One region of the Nocardia sp. NPDC060255 genome, then DNA from elsewhere that is predicted to be linked to it. Evidence: riboswitches for the same ligand, from Rfam matches in the RefSeq annotation. Region 1 holds a riboswitch; the other holds the start of a gene.
The links. A riboswitch is a leader RNA that binds a small molecule or an ion and turns the genes downstream of it on or off. The one in region 1 is predicted to bind thiamine pyrophosphate.

Region 1 (3,405 bases):
ACGCTCGCCAAAACACTGCTTGCCATCAACGGGCACGTCATCGCCCGCGGAGAGCTGACCGGGACCTACGAACGTAGCTGAGGCCCTTGCACTTCCGACTACCTCAGCAGTGCAAGCAACACGCGCAACAGCACCGCCAACGACGTCAGCCCACTGGCCCCGAATCGACGTGTCGTCACGCCCGGCTCCCGCAGCTGCGCGGGAGCCGGACGTGTTGCTGGACGGGCGAACTCGACCTACGTGACGATCGGCAGGTAAACCGCGTTCCCGCTGTCGGCGAACTCGGCGGACTTCTCCGCCATCCCGGCCTCGATCGCCGCCACATCGGTGAGCTGGTTGCGGGCGGCGTACTCGCGCACGTCCGCGGAGATGCGCATCGAGCAGAACTTCGGCCCGCACATGGAGCAGAAGTGCGCGGTCTTGGCGGGCTCGGCGGGCAGGGTTTCGTCGTGGTATTCCCTGGCCGTGTCCGGATCCAGCGACAGCGCGAACTGGTCGCGCCAGCGGAATTCGAAACGCGCCTTGGACAATTCGTTGTCCCGGTCCTGTGCGTGCGGGTGCCCCTTGGCCAGGTCGGCGGCGTGCGCGGCGATCTTGTAGGTGATCACGCCGACCTTGACGTCGTCCCGATTGGGCAGCCCCAGATGTTCCTTCGGGGTGACGTAGCAGAGCATGGCCGTGCCCGCCTGTGCGATGATCGCGGCGCCGATGGCCGAGGTGATGTGGTCGTAAGCGGGCGCGATATCGGTGGCGAGCGGGCCGAGGGTGTAGAACGGCGCCTCCTCGCACAGCTCCTCCTCGAGCCGCACGTTCTCCACGATCTTGTGCATCGGCACGTGCCCCGGGCCCTCGATCATCACCTGCACGCCAAAGGATTTCGCGATCTTCGTCAGCTCGCCGAGGGTGCGCAGCTCGGCGAACTGCGCCTCGTCGTTGGCGTCGGCGATGGAGCCGGGCCGCAGGCCGTCACCGAGGGAGAACGTCACGTCGTACTTCGCCAGGATCTCGCACAGTTCCGCGAAGTTGGTGTACAGGAACGATTCCTGGTGATGCGCCAAACACCAAGCGGCCATGATGGATCCGCCGCGCGAGACGATGCCGGTGACCCGCTTGGCGGTCAGCGGCACATAGCGCAGCAGCACGCCAGCGTGCACGGTCATATAGTCGACACCCTGCTCGCACTGCTCGATCACGGTGTCGCGGTAGATCTCCCAGGTGAGCTTGGTCGGATCGCCGTTCACCTTCTCCAGCGCCTGATAGATCGGCACGGTGCCGACCGGGACGGGGGAGTTGCGCAGGATCCACTCGCGGGTCTCGTGGATGTTCTTGCCGGTGGACAGGTCCATGATGGTGTCCGCGCCCCAGCGGGTCGCCCACACCATCTTCTCCACCTCCTCGGCGATCGAGGACGAGACGGCCGAGTTGCCGATGTTCGCATTGATCTTCACCAGGAACTTCTTGCCGATGATGGTCGGCTCCAGCTCCGGATGCTTGTGGTTGGCGGGAATCACCGCGCGACCGAGGGCCACTTCGTCGCGTACCAGCTCCGGTGTCACACCTTCGCGGGCAGCGATGAAACGCATCTCGGGCGTGATGATGCCCTGGCGCGCCCAGGCGAGCTGGGTCGGCGGCCCGTCGACCTCGGGCTTTGCCCAGGTGTCACGCAATTTCGGTAGGCCCGACTCCAGATCGATCTGGGCTGTGTCGTCGGTGTACGGGCCGGAGGTGTCGTAGACGTCGAAATGCTCACCGTTCGTCAGATTGACCCGACGGACCGGAATGCGCAGCCCGTCCACCTCGGTGTAGTGCTTGACACTGCCTTCGATGGGTCCGGTGGTGACGGTGTCGATGATCTCGGAGCCGTCTTTGGACGTAGCAGTAGCCATGATTGTTCCTCCCTACGCCGGCATTACCCGGTCAGGTTCATACGGTCGACGGCCCTAGCCGTCCTCTCAGCCCGCTGGTGCGAGCCCCCGTTGGCGGTGTGAAATTTTCCAGGCCGAGACTACAGCCACATCCTGTGGGTCGCCCCATGATCGGACGAGCTCCGCCCCGCGGACCCGAAAAAGCTTGGCCCCCGACCGGACATTCCGGTCGGGGGCCAGGCAACGGGCGGGCGATCAGCGCTCGCGTGGGCCGATCGGGAAACCCAGCGCGCCGAAGGTGGCGTTCAGGTTGATCTCGATCTGCGTGAGCAGGGCGTTGAAGTCGGCCAGCATGGACACCACGTTGTCGGTGCGGCAGCCGACCTGGTCGGGTGCGTTGGGCGCGAGCCGCGCCTTCAGCCAGTTGAGCGTGCCCGCCATGCCGAGCGACGGCAGGCTCAGATGCTCGCTGAGATGATCGCGGGTATAGATGACGGACGCGCCACCGGCACACCACTGCTGGTCGAGCCGGTCATTGGTCCAGACCGGCACCGCTTCGTCGAAAACGCCCTGGTACAGGAAGATCGGCGCGGTGGGGATGTTGCGTCCGAGCACCGTCTGCTCGAAGGTCTCCTTGATCTCGGGAACCTGCAGGAAGTCGGGAATCGGAATGGTCAGCAGTCGCCCGTAGTCGACGAACATCTGGGTGACCGCGTTGCGCGGCAGGCAGGTGCGCTCGGTCCGGTCCATCAGCGCCTGCCCCTCGGGCGTCAGGTACCGGTCGGCCGCCTCCTTGAATTTCGGATAGGCCTTGCGCAGTGAGGAGATGCCGATGCCGATCAGCGACGAGAACATCGACCCGTTGACGTGCAGCAGCGACACCACATCCGAGGTCGGCGCGCCGAGGGCGATCCCCTTGACGTTCAGTTCGGGTGCGTAGGTCGGCTGCATTTCGGCGGCCCAGCCGGAGCCCATGCCGCCGCCGGAGTAGCCCCACAGGGCGACCGGGGTGTTCGTGCCGTCCAGGCCGAGCGGTTGGAAACCTTCGGCGGCGCGGATGCCGTCGAGGGTCAGGTATCCGGGTTCCTTCGGCACCGTGAGGTGACCGTCGAGTCCCTCGTAGTCCGGCACCGAGATCGCCCAGCCCTGGCTGATCAGCCCGGCGATCGCGATCAGTTCGCTCTGCGAGTGGATGCCCTCGAGCCCGGCCAGGCCCGAACCCTGTTGCAGCACATACGACGGCGAGCAGTCGTTGCTCGCGCTGTCGTAGTAGAACTGCAGCGAGACCAGCGGACGGGACCGATTCGGATCCGCGCCCGCGGGCAGGATGACCGTGGTGACGGCGACGGTGGGCTGTTCGTTGAGATCGGTGGTGCGGTAAAGCAGCTGCCAGGAACGCACATTGAGCGGCAGCGCGGTCAGGACCGCCAGGTGCACCTCCCGCGATCGGAGAATCGCGCCGGGTGCTTGGCCTTCGAATCCTTCGGGGGGTTGGTAGAACGAGTCCTCGTTCGGGAGTGGCTGTGCGGCGGCGGGCGCG
Region 2 (3,405 bases), on a different contig from region 1:
GGCCGGGTCAGACCACTAGTTCGGGTTCTCGCATGGACAGTTGCCGCGCCGAGAACCAGCGCATCCCCTTGGCCAGCAACGGCAGCATCAGCACCATCAGCAGTAGGCGCATGCTCTGCACACAGGTGATCAGCGGCAGGTTGGCGTCCATCGACTCGGCGGTGGCCAGCACGGCGTTGATACCGCCGGGCGTGGTGGCCAGGTAGATATCGGACAGCTCGAGGTCGACGAAGGTGGCGACCGCGAAGGCCAGGCCTGCGACGATGGCGGACAGCGCGACGATGGTGACCGTCATGCCGGGGATCATCCGTGCCATCTCGCGGACGACGGTCCGGGTGAAGCGGGTGCCGACCTCGAAGCCGATGAGCACGAACAGCAGATCCTTGAACAGGTTCGTCGGCGCGTACCCGTGGCTGACGCCGAACGCGGTGAGCGCCGCGGTCATCAGCATCGGCCCGATCAGCGCGGGGCTGGGCAGGCTGAGCCGTTTGCCCAGCTTGGTGCCGACGACGCACAGCATGACCGCGATGGACAACCCGGCGACCTGATCACCGCGGCCGACGATCATCCAGAACGGCAGATCAGGATTGGTGACCGAGGCGCCGAGCGTCGCGTGCTCGGTGCTCATGCCATCGCCGCTGTGGTTCAGCAGCGCACCGAGAGCGGGCGCACTCACCGCGACCAGCGCGACCCGCAGGTATTGCATGAACGCCACCTGGCGCGGATCCGCGTCCATATCGTCGGCCACCGCCACCACCGCCGCGGAACCACCGGCCAGCAGGCCGAGCGTCGCGGTCGGCAATTCCACGTGGGCGAAGCGGGCGAACACCACCGCGACCAGCAGGCTGATCAGCAGCGTCGCCACCGTCACCGCGAGCACCGGGATCAGCGCCAACCCGATGCTGGACAGCAGCGAGATCTCCAGATAACTGCCCATCAACACACCGAGCATGGACTGCACACCGCAGGTCAATTGCCGAGGCATCGGCGCGGGCAACTTCCCGGCCAACGCCAGCGCGCCGCCGACGACGATCGCGAGGATCATCTGTGGTGCGGGAAAATGCACTCGATTGAGTAACTCCGCCCCGGCAAGCACCGAGGCCAGCAGAGCTACCCATCCGATCACTTGCCTCCGAGTCATACCTAGTAATCCTTGCCCCAGCTAATGAACAAACAGTAACGACTCCGTTATCAAAGTTAACGGACGGTGTGATCCCGGCCGCATGGCGCCAATTGCCTGTTCAGAGCGGACATTTCCTAAGTCACGCAGATCTTCGGACTGTACCCGATATCCACCGTAGCAACTCGAGCGAACTCGCAGCTCACAGCTGTTTGCCAGCTTCGCTGTCCGGATCGCCCGGGCCGCCGGGCCGCAGCGTGTACGATTCGCCCGAACCACCCCCACCGCGGGAGCTCGGGCAAGGCCGGGCTGAGAGGGCGAACCCCAGCGCTTCGCCGACCGCATGAACCTGTCCGGGTAATGCCGGCGTAGGAAGAGCGTTTCGGGCATGTCTGCATCGACCCTGCACAACTCCGAACGGCACGAGGCCCCCTTCACCCTCGACGAGCCCGCCCCGAAGGTGCTGTCCTTCTGGGACCAGAGCGCATTCTGGGCAAACCTGGGTGTCAGCCTCATCGCCTTCTCCGGCGCGTACACCGTGCTGGCACCGAATTCCGACGGCGCACCGCAGATCTCCATTTCCGCGGGCATCCTCGCGATGATCGTCGGCACCGTCGTCGGCGGTCTGATGCTCGGCTTGGCGGCCGTGCCGGGCGCGAAGACCGGCAAGCCGGCGATGGTGCTGTTGCGCGGCCTGTTCGGCGCGAAACTCAGTTATCTGCCAACGGTTTTGAACATCGCCCAGCTGATCGGCTGGGGCACCTTCGAATTGATCGTCATCGGTGACGCGGCCGACGAACTGTTCGGTGGTGGTCCGCACTGGCTCTACGTGGTGGCGGCCGGGGTGCTCACCACGGTCCTGACCATCTGGCCGCTCGGCTCGGTGCGGATGTTGCGCCGGTTCGTCACGGTCGGCGTGGTGATCGCGCTGATCTGGTTCTACATCCAGTTCTTCCGCACCGGCCTGCCGGACCTGTCGGCAAACCCTGGCCCGCACGGCAGCGGCCCGTTCGGCGCGGACTGGAACCTCTTCTGGATCGCCACCGACGCGGCGCTCGCGGTATCGATCTCCTGGGTGCCGGTCGCCGCCGATTACACCCGGCACTCGCGCAGCACCGGCACGGCGTTCGGCGCGGCCAGCGGGGCGTATGCGGTCACGCAGATCGTGGCCTACACGCTCGGCCTGTTCGCGCTTGCGCGCGCCACCGGCGACGGCCAGTACTCGCCGTTCCTGCAGGTCAGCCTCGGCGGACTGTTCTTCTTCGTCTTCGTGTTGCGCGAGGCCGACCAGTCCTTCGCCAACGTGTACTCCACCGCCGTCTCGATCCAGAACCTCGCCCCGCGCGTCGACCGGCGCATTCTGTCGATCGGCCTCGGCCTGCTGATCACCCTGCTCGCGCTGCAGCTGAACATGGCCAACTACTTCGGCTTCCTCGGCCTGATCGGTTCGGTGTTCGTGCCGCTGCTCGGCGTGCTCGTCGCCGACTTCTTCCTGCGCGCGAAGGGCGAGTGGAACACCGCCGACGACGCCCCGCCGCGCTGGGGCATGATCCTCGCCTGGCTGGCCGGGCTCTCGGTCTACCAGCTCATCAACCCGGGCGACGCCGGCGTGTGGACCGACTTCTGGGTGAACATCCAGGAGCAGCTGCACTTCACCAAGCAGGCGTGGATGAGCGCGTCACTGCTGTCGTTCCTCGTCGCCTTGGTGGTCGCGTGGGCGGTCGGGCGGGTCGCGACACTGCGGCAGGACAGGGTAGCCGGCGGCGCATCCGCCTAGCTGCCACGATGGAGTGATGGGCGAGGTCAGGATCGGCACGTCAGGGTGGGTGTATCCGCCGTGGCGTGGCGTCTTCTACCCCGAGGGTGTGACGCAGAAGCGTGAGCTCGCGTACCTGTCGCAGCACATGAACAGCGTCGAGATCAACGGCTCGTTCTACGCGCTACAGCGCCCGTCGAGCTATCAGAACTGGGCGGGTCAGACGCCGGACGATTTCGTGTTCGCGGTGAAGGGCAGCAGATTCATCACGCATATGAAGCGGTTGCGCGCTGGCGACGAGTCGCTGGCGAACTTCCTCGCCTCCGGCCTGCTCGCCCTCGGCCCCAAACTGGGCCCGATCCTCTGGCAGTTGCCGCCGAATTTCCAGTTCGATCCGGACGTGCTCGACACCTTCTTCGGTCATCTCCCCCGAACCACCACGCACGCCGCCGACATCGCGAAACAGCATGACCACCGGGTGGATCCGGCTTATACGACCACGGACGCCGACCGCCCGCTGCGGTACGCA

Region 2: it holds a riboswitch for thiamine pyrophosphate, as region 1 does, so the genes downstream of both, ACFWF1_RS19720 (purine-cytosine permease family protein) here and thiC (phosphomethylpyrimidine synthase ThiC) in region 1, are expected to answer to the same signal.

Annotation. Positions count from the first base shown of each region.
Region 1 covers NZ_JBHXAU010000001.1:53,103-56,507, reverse strand. The annotation lists gene ACFWF1_RS00280 (YbhB/YbcL family Raf kinase inhibitor-like protein) at 1-81, shown strand, start outside; gene thiC (phosphomethylpyrimidine synthase ThiC) at 237-1,886, opposite strand; TPP riboswitch at 1,879-1,987, opposite strand; gene ACFWF1_RS00270 (lipase family protein) at 2,121-3,405, opposite strand, start outside.
Region 2 covers NZ_JBHXAU010000010.1:61,550-64,954, reverse strand. The annotation lists gene ACFWF1_RS19725 (AbrB family transcriptional regulator) at 8-1,141, opposite strand; TPP riboswitch at 1,397-1,512, shown strand; gene ACFWF1_RS19720 (purine-cytosine permease family protein) at 1,509-2,897, shown strand; gene ACFWF1_RS19715 (DUF72 domain-containing protein) at 2,914-3,405, shown strand, end outside.